DNA from 3 places in the Neorhizobium sp. 05N33 genome. Region 1 is predicted to be linked to each of the others. Evidence: riboswitches for the same ligand, from Rfam matches in the RefSeq annotation. Region 1 holds a riboswitch; each other region holds the start of a gene.
The links. Region 1 has a riboswitch for thiamine pyrophosphate ahead of thiM (hydroxyethylthiazole kinase). Riboswitches for the same ligand answer to the same signal wherever they lie in the genome.

Region 2: it holds a riboswitch for thiamine pyrophosphate, as region 1 does, so the genes downstream of both, thiC (phosphomethylpyrimidine synthase ThiC) here and thiM (hydroxyethylthiazole kinase) in region 1, are expected to answer to the same signal.
Region 3: it holds a riboswitch for thiamine pyrophosphate, as region 1 does, so the genes downstream of both, AC1DLT_RS12715 (ABC transporter permease) here and thiM (hydroxyethylthiazole kinase) in region 1, are expected to answer to the same signal.

Annotation. Positions count from the first base shown of each region.
Region 1 is NZ_JBFTNK010000010.1:48,983-54,388, reverse strand. It holds gene AC1DLT_RS22310 (ribbon-helix-helix domain-containing protein) at 261-536, opposite strand; gene AC1DLT_RS22305 (heavy metal translocating P-type ATPase) at 609-2,897, opposite strand; TPP riboswitch at 3,011-3,106, shown strand; gene thiM (hydroxyethylthiazole kinase) at 3,144-3,965, shown strand; gene thiE (thiamine phosphate synthase) at 3,962-4,600, shown strand; gene thiD (bifunctional hydroxymethylpyrimidine kinase/phosphomethylpyrimidine kinase) at 4,597-5,400, shown strand.
Region 2 is NZ_JBFTNK010000021.1:12,518-17,923, reverse strand. It holds gene AC1DLT_RS28565 (amino acid--[acyl-carrier-protein] ligase) at 1-727, opposite strand, end outside; gene AC1DLT_RS28560 (acyl-CoA dehydrogenase family protein) at 774-1,955, opposite strand; gene AC1DLT_RS28555 (acyl carrier protein) at 1,957-2,208, opposite strand; TPP riboswitch at 2,388-2,519, shown strand; gene thiC (phosphomethylpyrimidine synthase ThiC) at 2,619-4,430, shown strand; gene AC1DLT_RS28545 (SDR family NAD(P)-dependent oxidoreductase) at 4,480-5,259, opposite strand; gene AC1DLT_RS28540 (AraC family transcriptional regulator) at 5,397-5,406, shown strand, end outside.
Region 3 is NZ_JBFTNK010000004.1:45,976-51,381, forward strand. It holds gene minC (septum site-determining protein MinC) at 170-898, shown strand; gene minD (septum site-determining protein MinD) at 930-1,745, shown strand; gene minE (cell division topological specificity factor MinE) at 1,742-2,002, shown strand; TPP riboswitch at 2,165-2,268, shown strand; gene AC1DLT_RS12715 (ABC transporter permease) at 2,404-3,186, shown strand; gene AC1DLT_RS12720 (ABC transporter substrate-binding protein) at 3,183-4,127, shown strand; gene AC1DLT_RS12725 (NUDIX hydrolase) at 4,225-5,127, shown strand; gene nadA (quinolinate synthase NadA) at 5,196-5,406, shown strand, end outside.

The DNA.
Region 1 (5,406 bases):
CCCCGCGGAAGAATACGCAGGATATTGACCGTGTCCTTCTCGACGACGAGCGCTATGGCGGCACTGCGTTCAAATCCTATGACGCGTAAGCCAGGGTGGATATGGCCCCGAACAGTTCCGCGGTGGGAAATGCCGAGAGGCTCATGCTGGCCGCTTCAATTCGATCGATATAGTTTCCAGCGCGCTCATACCCTGCCTCTTGGGCAATTCTCAGGTAGATCCGCCGGAGGTCAGTGACGGCTGCCGGTCGAAACTCGACATTATGATCCACGCTTGTCGGCTTTCGCCTGGCTGGCATGGAATTCGCGAAGTTCCGCGAATACTTTGGCGGCCGGAATACTGGGGCGCAGATCGTCCATGGCTTCCTGAACCTTCAGGCGCATGATTTCGTCCAGGGTTTCCCTTTCCCGCTCGAGTGCGCGCAGAGCAGCGCGCACCGCCTCGCTGGCGGAGTCATAGTCCCCCGATTCCACCATGGCATCGAGAACTTGCTGCTGTTTACCGAGTGTCAGGGCGATGGATCTGTTGGTGCGCATGTCAGCCTATCCCTTTACGCTGCCCTATCTTGCAACACGACAGTGTCTTGCGCAATCTCCCGCGGGCTGTGCCTAGTTCCTCACCCGCAGCAGCCGCAGCGCATTGATCGTCACCAGCACCGTCGCCCCGGTGTCCGCAAGGATCGCCGGCCACAGTCCAGTGATCCCCAGGATGGTCGTGACCAGGAAGGCCGCCTTCAGGCCGAGCGCGATCGAGATGTTCTGGTAGATGTTGCGCATCGTCCGCTTCGACAGCGCGATCATCGCGGCGATGTCGCCGACCCGGCCGTGCAGCGCTGCGGCATCGGCAGTTTCGAGCGCCACGTCGGTGCCTCCGCCCATCGCGATGCCGACATCGGCGGCTGCGAGTGCCGGGGCGTCGTTGATACCGTCGCCGACCTTGCCGACCACGTAACCCTCGCTTTTCAGCTCACCGACGATGCGGCTCTTGTCTTCCGGCATCAGCTCGGCACGTACCTCGATGCCGAGATCCTTGCCGATCGCGGTCGCGGTGCGAGCATTGTCGCCGGTCAGCATCACGGTCCTGATGCCGGCATCGGTCAGCGCCTTCAGGCCGGCCCTGGCGTCGGGACGCGGTTCGTCGCGCATGGCGACGGCACCGGCAAGGACCCCGCCGACGATCAGCACCGAGACGGTCTTGCCCTCGTCATTGAGGCACGTGATCCGCCTCGAATGCGCCATCGGCAGCGACACAAGCTCGGCGGCGGCCTTGGGTGAGCCGAGGAAAACTTCCTCACCTTCGACCGTCGCCGTGACACCCTTGCCGCCGAGCGCCCTGGCATCCGTCGCAGCCGGGATCTCGACCTCGTCATCGGCAGCCTTGGCAAGGATCGCGGCGGCGAGCGGATGGCTGGAGCCGGTTTCGAGCGCGGCGGCAAAGCGCAGCACGTCTTCCGCATTGCGGCCGAAGGCGATGACATCGGTCACCTGGGGCCTGCCGGCCGTCAACGTGCCGGTCTTGTCGAGCGCGACGGCGGTGATCTTGCCGAGCGTTTCCAGCACCGCGCCACCCTTCATCAGCAGGCCGCGGCGGGCACCTGAGGACAGCGATGCGGCGATTGCGGCAGGCGTCGAAATGACCAGCGCACAGGGGCAGCCGATCAGCAGGATCGCCAGGCCCTTGTAGACCCACTCGCTCCAGGACGCACCGCCGACAAGCGGTGGCAGGATAGCAACCAGCGCCGCCACTGCGACGACGCCCGGCGTGTAATACCGCGAGAAACGGTCGATGAAGCGCTCGGTCGGGGCCTTGCTCTCCTGCGCCTCCTCGACCAGCCGCACCACGCGGGCAATCGTATTGTCCTCGGCGGCGGCCGTCACGCGAACCCGCAAGGCGGCAACGCCGTTGATCGTGCCGGCAAAAACCGTGTCGTCGATGCCCTTGGAGACCGGCGTGCTTTCGCCCGTCACCGGCGCTTCGTCGATCGCGCTTTCGCCCGCGATGATGACGCCGTCCGCCGAAATACGGTCGCCAGGGCGCACGAGGATGGTCGCACCGACGGCAAGGCTCTCCGCCGGCACTTCGCGGGTCTGGCCGTTTTCTTCGAGCAGCGCGTTTTTCGGCACCAGCGCCGTCAGGCTCTGGATGCTTTGGCGCGCCTTGCCGGCCGCGACCCCTTCCAGCAATTCGCCGATCAGGAAAAGGAAGACCACGGCGGCGGCCTCTTCCGACGCATTGATGACAACAGCGCCGACGGCGGCAATCGTCATCAGCATCTCGATCGAAAACGGCGTGCCGGCGAGTGCTGCCATGATGGCGCGCCGGGCAATCGGCACGAGGCCGATCAGCATCGCTGCGGTGAAGATGATTGTGTCATAGGCCGGCACCAGATGGCCGATCCCGTAAGCCGTCGCTAACGCAATGCCGACCAGGATGGTCAGGCGGCCTTTGGGCGATTTCCACCACGGCCCGTCCATCGGCCCGTGATCGTGGCCGTGCAGGCCTTCGATTTCTGTTGTGCCGTGGTCGTGATGGGAATGATCGTGCCCGCCGTCATGGTCATGATGATGATGGTGGTCGTGCGTCTTGCCGATCTCCCCCCTTGAGGGGGAGATGCCCGGCAAGGCAGAGGGGGGTAACCCCTCGACACCGCGCCGCCGCGCATCCTCACCGGCCCTCTGACCCAGCGCCCTGAGCGAATACCCAAGCCCTACGACCTTCTTCTCGATCGCACCCAGATCGCCGGTCCCGTCATGCTTCACAGTCATCGTGCCTGAAGCCACCGAAACGGACACGTCCTCGACGCCCGGCATGCGGCGCACCGCGGTGTCGATCTTCGTCGCGCAGCTGGCGCAATCCATGCCCCCAACCTTGTATCGTGCCTGTGTCGTCGCGTTCATCGTGTCTTTCCCATTGGATCGAGCCCCGTCTCTACAACCTCTAGCGACTAGAGCTGCAAGGCCCAAAATCAGAAAAAATCACTGGCGAAGCGCATTATCTTTGCTGTAAGCCATGGTGAAGACAGGGGCGTCCGGCAAAGCCGGGCTGAGAAGCACCCTTAGAACCTGAACCAGATCATGCTGGCGGAGGGAGTCGTCAGGGCGTTGACACTGCGCCCCACGCCTGCCCCGCCGAACGAGGCAGATATGCAGACGATAATACCCCTTGGGACCCTTGCAGACACCCCCGGCCAGTTGCTGACCGCGATGCGTGCCAAAAACCCGCTCGTCCAGAACATCACCAATTTCGTGGCGATGAATATCGCCGCCAACGTGATGCTGGCGGCCGGCGCCTCGCCCGCCATGGTGCACACCAAGGAAGAAGCCGGCGAATTCGCCCGCATCGCTGCGGCCCTGACGGTCAATATCGGCACCCTGTCGCCGGATTTCCTGGCCGGCATGAAGGCAGCGGCCGCCTCCGCCACCGAAGCTGGCAAGCCTTGGGTGCTCGATCCCGTCGCCCATTACGCCACCGCCTATCGCCGCGCCGCACTCGCCGAGCTGATGGAGCTGCGGCCCACGATCATCCGCGGCAACGCCTCGGAAATCATCGCGCTGGCCGGCAGCCAGTCGAGCGGCCATGGCGTCGACAGCGGCGACAGCGTCCCGGCGGCGGAAGACTCGGCAATCACCATCGCCCGGCAGAAGGCCTGCGTGGTGGCCGTCACCGGCGAGGTGGATTTCGTCACCGACGGCCGGCGTTCGGTGCGCATCTTCGGCGGTTCGGCCCTGATGCCGCGGGTGACCGCGCTCGGCTGCTCGCTGACCTGCCTGGTCGGCGCCTTTGCCGCCGCCACGGACGATCCCTTCGAGGCGACGGTCGCCGCGCTTGCGATGTTCGCGGTCGCGGGCGAGGAAGCGGCCTTCACCGCCTCGGGTCCCGGCTTCTTCTCGCCGATCTTCCTCGACCGTCTCGCGGCGCTGACCGGAGAGACGCTCGATGCCCAGGCAAGGGTCGTCGCAGCATGACCAAAACCTTCGACCTTTCCGTCTACCTCGTCCTCGATCCCGATCTCTGCCGCGAGATCGGCATGATCGAGACGACAAGGCTGGCCGTCGCCGGCGGCGTCACCATGGTCCAGCTGCGCGACAAGCAGGCGGATACGGCAAAAATGATCGAAACCGGCCGGGCGCTGAAGGCGGTACTTTCCGGAACCGGCGTGCCCCTGATCATCAACGACGACGTGGAGGCAGCAATCGCGATCGGCGCGGAAGGCCTGCATGTCGGCCAGAGCGATATGGTGGCGGCGATGGCGCGCCGGCGCGCCGGCCATGGCATGATCCTCGGCCTCTCGGTGGAGACCGAGGACCTGGCGCGTCGGGTGGATCCGTCCATCGTCGATTATGTCGGTATCGGTCCCGTCTTTGCGACCGGCACCAAACCCGACCACAAGCAGCCGATCGGTTTCGACGGGCTTGCACGCATCGTCGCCATGGCGCCGGTTCCGGCAGTCGCGATTGGCGGCGTCAAGGCGGAACATGCCGGCCCGGCACTCGCCGCCGGCGCAAAGGGCCTCGCGGTCGTGTCCGCCATCTGCGGCCAGCCCGATCCGGAAGCCGCCGCCCGCCGAATTGCCGCGGAAATCGAAAGGGCACGCGCATGAGCATCAAAAACGTCCTGTCGATCGCCGGTTCGGACCCTTCCGGCGGCGCCGGCATCCAGGCGGATCTGAAAACCTTTGCGGCCCGCGGCACCTATGGCATGGCGGCGCTGACCGCGCTGACCGCCCAGAATACCCAAGGGGTCACCGGCGTGCATGCGGTGCCCGCCGCCTTCGTCGCAAACCAGATCCGCACCATCTTTCTCGACGTGCGCGTCGATGCGGTGAAGATCGGCATGATCGCCAATGCCGAGATCGCCGAGGCGGTTGCCGACGTGCTGCGCCCCTATCGCGATACCGTGCCGATCGTGCTCGATCCGGTGATGATCGCCAAGGGCGGTTCGCCGCTGCTGGCGCTCGATGCGGTGGATGCCGTCACCTACAAGCTGATGCCGCTCGCCACCGTCGTCACCCCCAACCTCCCCGAAGCCGCAGCGCTGCTCGGCGAGACGGTCGCCACGACCCGCGAAGGGATGGCAGCCCAGGCCGAGCAACTGCTGAAGATCGGGCCTAAGGCAGTCCTGGTGAAGGGCGGTCATCTGGAGAGCGAAGACAGCCCGGATGTGCTGGCGGACGTAACCGGCATCCACTGGTTCGAGGGCAGACGCACCGCGACCAGCAACACCCACGGCACTGGCTGCACGCTGTCGAGCGCAATCGCCGCCGAACTCGCCAAGGGTGCCTTGCCGGCTGAAGCGGTCGCGATCGCCAAGACCTATCTCGCCGGCGCGATTGCCGCCGCCGACACCCTCACCGTCGGCACCGGCCACGGACCAGTGTCGCATTTTTACGCGTGGTGGTGAGACGGC
Region 2 (5,406 bases), on a different contig from region 1:
TGCAGGCGGTCGGCTGGGCAACGGAGGCGATCGGGATCAGCAGTTCGAACTTCAGGTTCTGGTCGCGCTGGTTGTTGACCAGCATCTTCCCGGCGCGGCCGAAGAAAGGATCGTTGGCGATGTCGATGGTGACGTCGAGGCCGACGGACTTCATCATCTCGACGCCCCGGTCCATCCACAGCTGGCGGAAATCAGTCACGTGTTGTTCGGTCCCCATGCAGACATATTCGCGCATGCGGAAAAGCTGCTGGCGGGCCGGATCCTTGGAGGGCTCGTGGCGGAAGCAGTAGCTCTGCAGGTCGAAAAGACCGCCGCCGGCGGGCAGGTTGCCGCGGCGCGCGACGGTTGGGTAGAGCGGATAGCAGGCCGCCGGCGTCAGCACGATGTCGGTCGCTTCCTGGCCTTTGGTCCAGTCCTCCTCGCCGACTTCCATGCATTTCAGCAGGCTCATGTGGTCGAGTTCGTTGCCGCAGAACGAGTGAACCGTGCCGGCGAGCTGCGGAAAGCTCTTCATATAGCCGCTGGTCTCGAAGAAGGCGCGGTTCATGCCCGGCGGGAAGCGCATCGCCTCCGCGCCGTCGGCACCGCCGACCTTGTCGATCAGCCGCTCGAAGGCGGCAATGACGTCTTCGAACTGGCCGCTGCGGCCATACAGTCCGTCGACGCCGGTCTCGATCAGCAGGCCAGCGTCGAACAGGCGGTCGAGAAAGGAAACTTGCAGATCCATGGATTCACCTCATTCTTTAAACGATTACATCTGAAGTGATGGGGCGTCAGCCGAGCAGGCTGGTGTCCGGTTTTTGAACGAGCAGCATGGTTGACGTATTGCCGAGAATGCGGTCGTTGGAAATCATCAGCTGGGCGGAATGCGCGTCGCGAAGATGCCGTCCGAGACTATAGGGCGTACCGTTCTTGTAGCCCATGATGCCGCAGATGATCATCGCCTGGTTGATGATGGTCAGGATCGTCTCGGAAGAGGCGAGCTTGATATTGTTCATGGCGATCGAAAAGGCCATGGACGACAGTTTGTCGGGATCGTGTTTCGCATCCGCGTAGGTCTTGAGGCCCGACAGGATATTGCCCTTGAGGAGCTGCAGCAGGTTCGACGCTTCGGCGAGCCTCAGCGCGCCGGGCGGCTGGGTGCCGCCCGCCTTGCGGGCCGCGGCGCGCACGAAAGCCTGGGCGCGCAGGACCGCGTCGGCGGCAATGCCGTACCAGACAGCACTCCAGAGGAGATGCGAGGTGGCGAGCATCGACTGTGCCGCGATTTCGGCGAACGGTTTCGAGAAAATCTGGACCGAAGGCGCTTCGCCATTGAAGAGGAAGCCGTCGGAGCAGGTGCCGCGCATGCCGAGCGTATCCCAGTCGACGGTCTTCTGCAGGGTATATTGGCCCTGTTTGAAGACGGTCATGACCTGGTCGGTCGGGGCGGCCTTCTCGTTCGAGCGCGAGGTGATCATGATGACATCGGCGTGGGCGCCATAGGAAATCACCGTCGCGTCCTTGGTCAGCCGGCAGGTGTCGCCGTCGACCTCGATGGCGCAGATCGAGTTGCGCATATTGCCGCCGATGCCGGCCTCGGTCGTCGCGGAGGCGACGAGAAGCTGGCGGTCGGCGAGCTCGCGCATGAAATCCATGTGCCAGGCGCTGTCGGCCCCGTGCACCACGAGGCTCGAAACCTTGATCTGGTGCATGGCGAAAACCATGGCGCTCGAGGCGCAGGACTGTCCCAGGATGGCGCAGACCTCGGCAATCTCGGTGATGGAAGCACCCTCGCCGCCGAACGCGACCGGGATCTGGATGCCGATCAGGCGTTCGGCCTTCATTGCATCGACCGCCTCGCGGGGGAAGCGGCCGTCATGGTCGACGCGTTCGGCGAATTCAGCCGCCACGGCCGCCACGCGGTGAGCGCGGGCGCTGAGGCTCATGTCGGCGGCAAAGACGGGAAGGTTCATCTCAGGCGGCCTCGGAGGCTTTCAAGATGTGGGAAACCGTCTGCTCGATCGCCGCGATGCTGGCGAAGGACTTGCGGTTCAAAAGGCTATCCGGGAATTCGATGTCGAAGGCCTCTTCCAGGCCCAACATCAGCTGCACCGATGCGAAGGAGGAAAGCCCGGCTGCATAAAGATCGGCAGCGTCTTCCAGCTCCGTCACGGCGACCGGAAGGCCGCCCACCCGTGTCAGCAATCCGCGAATGGTCTCGTTCATCTCGACATCTCCCGATCGTTCGAATTCTGCGCTCATCGCTAGGGACGTTATCGCGCAAGATAGCATAAGATTCCGGTAATAAACGTCATCAATTTGGAGCTGCGGGATTCGCTAAAACTCGACCTATCGACGCAGGCAGGGACCGGCTTGACATGCGCGACCGGCAGGTTTCTGATGGCCGCATTCACCAGGGGGGTCCCGCCAAGGGGCTGAGATACTGCTGGTCGGGCCGGTTTGGCCGCCCGAGGCGCAGTGACCCGTTGAACCTGATCCAGTTCATACTGGCGTAGGGACGGTGCGGGCGCTGCGGCAGCGAGGGCGGGAAACCGTCCTTCGGATTCCAACGTGTTCTTCCATCATTCCAACTCTGGAACTGGGTCTCCAAACGTCAAACCTTGGAGCCTTGAACCATGAATATTGCAACCACCAAGCTCACCCCGGTTGTCACCACCGGCCCGCTTCCCGCCTCCACGAAAGTCCTGAAAGCGGGAACGATCCATCCGGATATCCGTGTGCCGATGCGGCAGATCGCATTGCATCCGACCTCCGGCGAACCTCCGGTGACCGTCTACGATTCCTCTGGCCCCTATACCGTCGAAGGTGCCGCGATCAGCATCGATGCCGGCCTGCTGCGCCTGCGCGAAAACTGGATTTCGGCCCGCGGCGATGTCGAAGTCTATGAGGGCCGCATCGTCAGGCCGGAGGACAACGGCTTCGTCTCCGCGAGCCACCTGACGCCGGAATTCCCGATCCGCAACCAGCCTTTCAAGGCCAAGGCTGGCAGGGCCGTCACCCAGCTCGCCTATGCGCGGGCCGGCATCATCACGCCGGAGATGGAATTCGTCGCCATCCGCGAAAACCTCGGTCGGCAGGCGGTTCGGGAACCGCTCGTCCGCGACGGCGAAAGTTTCGGCGCCGATGTGCCGGATTTCGTGACGCCGGAATTCGTTCGCCGCGAAGTCGCGGAAGGCCGGGCGATCATTCCCGCCAACATCAACCATCCCGAATCCGAACCGATGATCATCGGCCGGAATTTCCTGGTGAAGATCAATGCCAATATCGGCAATTCGGCTGTCACCTCGTCGATGGCGGAGGAGGTCGAGAAGATGGTCTGGGCGATCCGCTGGGGCGCCGATACGGTCATGGATCTGTCGACCGGCCGCAACATCCACAATATCCGCGACTGGATCATCCGCAATTCACCTGTTCCAATCGGCACGGTGCCGCTCTACCAGGCGCTCGAAAAGGTGAACGGCATTGCCGAGGACCTGACCTGGGAGGTGTATCGCGACACGCTGATCGAACAGGCGGAACAGGGCGTCGACTATTTCACCATCCATGCGGGCGTGCGGCTCGCCTATATCCCGCTCACCGTCAATCGCGTCACCGGCATCGTTTCCCGTGGCGGCTCGATCATGGCCAAATGGTGCCTGCATCACCACAAGGAGAGTTTTCTCTACGAGCATTTTGAGGAAATCTGCGACATTGCCCAAGCCTACGACGTCTCGTTCTCGCTCGGCGACGGTCTTCGCCCGGGTTCGATCGCCGATGCCAACGACGCGGCGCAGTTTGCGGAACTGGAAACGCTTGGCGAGCTGACGAAGATCGCCTGGGCGAAGGATTGCCAGGTGATGATCGAAGGCCCCGGCCATGTGCCGATGCACAAGATCAAGGCGAACATGGACAAGCAGCTCGCGGTCTGCGGCGAGGCGCCATTCTATACGCTTGGACCGCTGACCACCGATATTGCGCCGGGCTACGACCACATCACATCGGGGATCGGGGCTGCGATGATCGGCTGGTTCGGCACCGCCATGCTCTGCTACGTGACGCCCAAGGAACATCTCGGCCTGCCCGACCGCAACGACGTCAAGGTGGGCGTCATCACCTACAAGATCGCGGCGCATGCGGCCGATCTCGCCAAAGGCCATCCGGCGGCGCAGGTGCGTGACGACGCGCTGTCGCGCGCCCGCTTCGAGTTCCGCTGGGAGGACCAGTTCAACCTCTCGCTCGATCCGGAAACGGCCCGTTCGATGCATGACGAGACGCTGCCGAAGGAGGCGCACAAGGTGGCGCATTTCTGCTCCATGTGCGGTCCGAAATTCTGTTCGATGCGGATTTCCCACGATATCCGCGCCGAGGCGCAGAAGGAGGGCCTGGAAGCCATGGCTGCGAAATATCGTGACGGCGGCGATCTTTATATGCCGGTCGAGAAGGGATGATCAACTTCACGACCCCTGCCGGTCGCAACCGGCAGGGGTCGCTCGAACGTCAGAGCGCCATGCCCCCCGACACCTCGATGCGCTGGGCATTGACCCAGCGGTTGTCCTCGGACAGCAGCGAGGCGACCATCGGGCCAATATCATCCGGCTCGCCGGCACGGCCAAGTGCGGTCATCTCGGCGACGCGCCTGTTGATCTCCGGGTTGTCGCGCACCATGCCGCCGCTGAAATCGGTCATGATCGCGCCGGGCGCCACCGTATTGACGGCGATGCCGCGGGCGCCGAGCTCCTTGGCCAGATAACGGGTCAGCACTTCGACTGCTCCCTTCATCGCCGCATAGGCGCCGCTGCCCGGAACGGTGATGCGGGTAAGCCCGGTGGAGAAGTTGACGATCCGGCCGCCGTCGCGGATCAGCGGCAATAGCTTCTGGGTTAGAAAGAAGACGCCCTTGAAGTGAACATTGAAGAGCTCGTCCAGCTCCGCTTCGGTGGTCTTTTCGAAATCGCCATGATGCGACGTGCCGGCATTGTTGACGAGGAAATCGAATTTTTCAGCGCCGATCTCGGCCAGGGCTTCCTGCACCCGGCCGACGAACGCATCGAACGACGCGACATCGCCGACATCGAGCTGCAGGGCGATCGCCCTGCGTCCCAGTTCGCCCGCTGCTGCGGTCGTGGCTGCTGCTTCTGCCTGATTGGAGTTGTAGGTGAAGATCACGTCGATACCGCGCTTTGCAAGGCTGAGCACAGTGTTGCGGCCGAGACCGCGGCTGCCGCCGGTCACGATGGCGAGCTTGGCTGCCGATTTCTGAGATGTTTGATGCGTCATGATGGAGGTTCCTTGTCTGGATTGGATGACCGGAAACTACTCCCCTCGGCCACACGCCTGAATGCCGGAACTTTCCCACTTCTTGCCTGATCCTGCTCGCAGGCCTATGTTTGGCCTTGAAACCTCGGAGGTGTGGCATGCCGGCAG
Region 3 (5,406 bases), on a different contig from region 1:
TCTTCCTCGCGCCCGGTCTTCTCTTCATTGCGAAGCCTATGTCGGCGAGGTGGGCCTGGTGCAAGGGAAGATCGTAACGATCGGTTAAAACCAGGCCGTCCAAGAGCTTCTTGTTTACCAATTGTTAACCATATCGGGGCTAAAAAACGGTCACGATTTCTTTACGCAGATGACCAAAATGCTAACAGACGCTCGCGCTATCCGTATCAAGGGCCGTTCTTTTCTGGCGGTCGTGCTTGCTCCCGATCTTCCTTTCGACGATTGGCTCGTCCGGCTGGATGATCTCGCGGCGCGTTCCGCCGGGTTCTTCCTTGGCCGACCGGTCGTGCTCGATGTTACCGATCTGCCAATCGATCGCGCTCAGTTGAAAGAGCTCATCGCCGAGCTTGCCGGGCGCAGTGTCAATATCATGGGTATCGAAGGCGGCCGTCCTTCGATCCTGGGGCCAGGCATGCCTCCGGCACTCAAAGGTGGTCGGCCGGTCTCCGACGAAGCCGTCGCCAAGGAGCCGATCATCGAGTTGCACAACAGCGAGCCGAAACCGTCGGTGCCCGAGATGCGCCCGACCTTGCAGTCTATCGTCATTCGCGATCCGGTGCGGTCGGGGCAGTCGGTGATCTTCCCCGAAGGCGACGTGACGATTATCGGATCGGTCGCCTCGGGAGCTGAAATCATCGCTGGTGGCTCGATCCACATTTACGGGACCCTGCGTGGCAGGGCCATGGCAGGATCGCTCGGAAACGCATCGGCACGCATCTTCTGCCGCAAGCTCGAAGCCGAGCTTTTGGCAATCGACGGCATCTACAAGATGGCGGACGACATGGCCCCCGGCCTTCGCGGACATTCAGTCCAGCTTTGGCTCGAAGGGGATTCGATCATGGCAGAGAAACTTATTTGAGCCGCAACCGGCCAGCAAACAGGAGAGCAAGATGGGGAAAGTCATCGTAGTCACTTCAGGCAAGGGCGGGGTTGGCAAGACGACCTCGACTGCCGCACTCGGAGCGGCTCTGGCCCAGCGAAACGAACGGGTTGTCGTCGTCGATTTTGACGTCGGGCTGCGCAACCTCGACCTCGTGATGGGCGCCGAACGTCGGGTCGTTTACGATCTGATCAACGTCATCCAGGGCGAGGCGAAGCTCTCGCAGGCTCTGATTCGCGACAAGCGCCTGGAGACGCTGTTCCTGCTGCCGGCATCGCAGACGCGCGACAAGGACAACCTGACGCCCGAGGGCGTGGAGCGGGTCATTACCGAATTGAAGCGGGTCTTCGACTGGGTTATCTGCGATAGCCCCGCCGGTATCGAGAGCGGCGCCACGCTTGCCATGCGCCACGCCGACATGGCTGTGGTGGTCACCAATCCGGAAGTCTCGTCCGTCCGCGACTCGGACCGCATCATCGGCCTGCTGGACTCGAAGACGATGAAGGCCGAGCGCGGCGAGCGGATGGAAAAGCACCTGCTTCTGACGCGCTACGACGCCAACCGCGCTGAGCGGGGCGATATGCTGAAGGTCGAGGACGTGCTGGAGATCCTCTCCATCCCGCTGATCGGCATCATCCCCGAAAGCATGGATGTCCTGCGCGCCTCGAATATCGGTGCGCCGGTCACCCTGGCGGATGCACGCAGCGCACCGGCCATGGCCTATTTCGATGCCGCACGCCGGCTTGCAGGAGAAGTTCTGCCGATCACGATCCCCGGGGAAAAGCGGGGGATATTCGGCAAGATCTTCGCACGGAGGGCCGCATGACCATATTCAACCTTTTCCGCAAACAGCGCTCCGCACCCACGGCCCGCGAACGCCTGCAGGTGCTTCTCGCCCACGAACGCTCATCGAACGGCTCGGACCTCGTATCCTTGCTTCGCGAAGAAATCCTTGCGGTGATCGCCAAGCACGTGCAGGTCGACAGCGACAAGGTGCAGGTCAAGATGGACCGCGACGAGAACGTCACGATCCTCGAGATCGACGTCGAGATCCCGTTGGATGCTGTCAGCCAGGCTGCCTGAGCCGACAGCATTCGGCAAACTCGAATTTTGAAACGCGGACAACCAGGTTGTCCGCGTTTCGTATTTCGCTTTCTTGCGCGAAGGAAGACGGCGACGCGCTGAGTGGAAACGGCCGCCAATCCGGTCCGCTTGACAGGATTGCTGAAAACCGACAGTTATCGTCGTAATTCCGAGGGGGGCATCTTGACGATGCTGAGATGGCGGCGAGCCGGACCCTTGAACCTGATCCGGGTCATGCCGGCGTAGGAACGGAAATAGGCGTCGTCCGACGGCACTTTCTCTTCTCCGCTTCACCTGGGTCTCCGTGATTGACTGATCTGGAGATCGACCGATGACATCCATTCTTTCCGTTGTCCCCAACGGGTATCCGGCCGTCACGTGCAGGTTCGACGCGTAGCGTCATGCGTGCGTCCCATGCGGTCATCGGCCTCGTCCTGCTTGTCGCCCTCTGGCAAGCCGGCGTCTGGCTGTTTGCTCCGCCCCGCTATATTCTGCCGTCGCCTGTAGCCGTCGCGTCCGCCTTCCTGCGGCAGCCTGGTTTCCTGCTGCAGAACAGCGCCGTCACGCTGATCGAAATCGCGCTAGGCCTCGCGATCGGCGCAGGCCTCGGCATTGCCACGGCCTTCGGCGTTGCGGCGCTGCCGCGGCTCGGCCGTCTCGTCTGGCCGATGGTGCTGATCCTGCAGGCCTTTCCCGTCTTCGTGCTGGCGCCGATCCTGGTTCTCTGGCTGGGTTTCGGCCTTGCCTCGAAAGTGGCGATGACGACGATCATCATCTTCTTTCCGGTCGCCTCCGCTTTTGCCGACGGCCTTCGCCGCACCGATCAGGAAATCCTCGACGCTGTCTCGCTGGAGGGCGCCAGCCATTGGCAGACGCTGGTGTCGATGCGCGTGCCGCTGGCGATCCCGAGCCTCGTTTCCGGCCTTCGGGTCGCCGCCCCGCTGGCGCCGCTCGGTGCCGTTGTCGGGGAATGGGTCGGGGCGTCCGGCGGGCTCGGCTTCGTGATGGTCCAGGCCAATGCCCGCATGCAGACCGACACGGTGTTCGCGGCGATGGCCATACTGGCAATCCTTACCCTCATTCTAAGGCTTCTCATCGACCGGCTGACCGCCGGGCTCGCCCCGTGGGCAAGCGAAGCCGACCCTTCATCTTCATCCGCATCAGGGAGTTCCGTCCGATCATGATCCGTATCCTCACCGCGTCCTTCATCGCGCTGGCCAGCCTTGCCACCCCGATTTCTGCGCAGGCCGCCGACAAGCTGAGCGTGCTGCTCGAATGGTTCGTCAATCCGGACCACGCGCCGATGGTGATCGCCCAGCAGCGCGGGCTGTTTGGCGATGCCAATCTCGACGTCGAGCTCATCCCGCCGTCCGATGCCTCCGCGGTGCCGCGGCTGGTTTCGGCGGGCGAGGCGGATATCGGCATCCACTATCAGCCAAACCTCTATCTCGACCACGAAGCGGGCCTGCCGCTTGTGCGGTTCGGCACGCTGGTCGAAACGCCGCTCAACACCGTCACTGTGCTGGCGGACGGTCCGATCAAGAGCCTCAAGGACCTGAAAGGCAAGAAGGTCGGCTTTTCCGTGACCGGTTTCGAGGATGCGATGCTGAAGCGCATGCTGGCCTCGGAAGGGCTTTCCAACGACGACGTGGAGCTGATCAACGTCAACTTTTCGCTGTCGCCGTCGCTGATCGGGGGCAAGGTGGATGCGACGCTCGGTGGGTTCCGCAATTTCGAGCTGACCCAGATGAAGCTGGAAGGCCATGCGGGGCGGGCGTTTTTCCCTGAAGAGCACGGGGTTCCTGCTTATGACGAACTGATCTTCGTCACCCGCCGCGATTCTGCTGGCGATAACCGGCTGCCGCGTTTCCTGCATGCAGTCGAACAGGCCTCGATCTACATCACCAACCATCCGCTGGAGGCCTGGCAGCTTTTTGTCAAGGCCTATCCGAGCCTCGACGACGAGTTGAACCGCACCGCGTTCTTCGACACGCTGCCGCGTTTTGCCAAGCGTCCGGCCGCACTCGACCAAGGCCGCTACCAGCGCTTCGCCGCCTTCATGAAGGAAACGGGACTGATCAAGGCAGTGCCTCCGGTCTCCGACGTTGCTGTCGAAATCAAATAGGCCAAGTTGCTGATATCGTTTGATTTGAGCTCCGGGGTTCGCGTAACGTGATTTTCATGCCAGACAGGCTTTCCACGTTACGTGACCCGGAGTTTGCTTGACCATCGGACTTGCCCATGCGGAACTGATCGCGGTTCTGTCCGCCGTCACCGGCGACGAGCCGCGCGTGATGACGGTACGCTCGGGAGATGCGCTGCCGTCCGGCCCTTTCGAGCTCGGCCATCGCAGCCTACAGGCCGGGCTTCGCGAATGGGTCGGCGACCAGACAGGCCATCCGCTCGGTTATCTCGAACAGCTCTATACGTTCGCCGACCGCGACCGCACCCATGAGGATGCCGAGGGGCGGACGATCTCGATCAGCTATCTCGGCCTCGTCCGCGAGCAGGCCGCACCCGGCGCCGGAAAACCCGGCTGGCACGGCTGGTACGAATATTTCCCCTGGGAGGACCATCGCGGGGGGAGGCCGGAGATACAGGCGGCCATCACCGACCGCCTGCAGGATTGGGTCGCTTCGGAAACGGCGCGCCGCGAACACCGCCAGCGTCGCGTCGATTTTGCCTTCGGGCTAGACGGTGCCGCCTGGAACGAGGATCTCGGCCTGCAGCGTTACGAGTTGATGTATGAGGCAGGCCTTGTGACCGAGGCCGGTTGTCCGCCGGCCAAAAATTTCGGTCGATCGATGTTTGCCGATCACCGCCGTATCCTGGCGACCGGGATCGCGCGGCTGCGCGCCAAGATCAAATATCGCCCGGTAGTCTTCGAACTGATGCCGGAGAGTTTTACGCTGTCGCAATTGCAGCGCACCGTCGAAGCGCTGGCCGGCCTGACGCTGCACAAGCCGAACTTCCGCAGGCTGATCGACCAGCAGGAGCTGATCGAGGAAACCGGGGAGGCGACCAGCGAGACTGGCGGCCGGCCGGCCAAGCTCTTCCGCTACCGTCATGCGGTACTCGAAGAGCGCGCGCTTTCCGGTTCGAAACTTCCGCTTTCACGCAATTGACATAAACTCTAAACGAGAATATGTCTCTGCGCCGGATATACTCACTTCGAGTATAAAAGGAGTCGCTCATGAATTCCCCGGTTTCGGTTTCCCAGCTTTACGATCGTGTCAGCCGCGTCATCCCGAAGGCCGAGTGGATGAGCTACGAGGCGGATGTCGCCGCGATCCTGGAGCTCAAGCGCACCCGCAACGCCGTCATCCTCGCTCACAATTACCAGACGCCGGAAATCTTCCATGGCGTCGCGGATATCGTCGGCGACAGTCTGGCGCTCGCCCGCA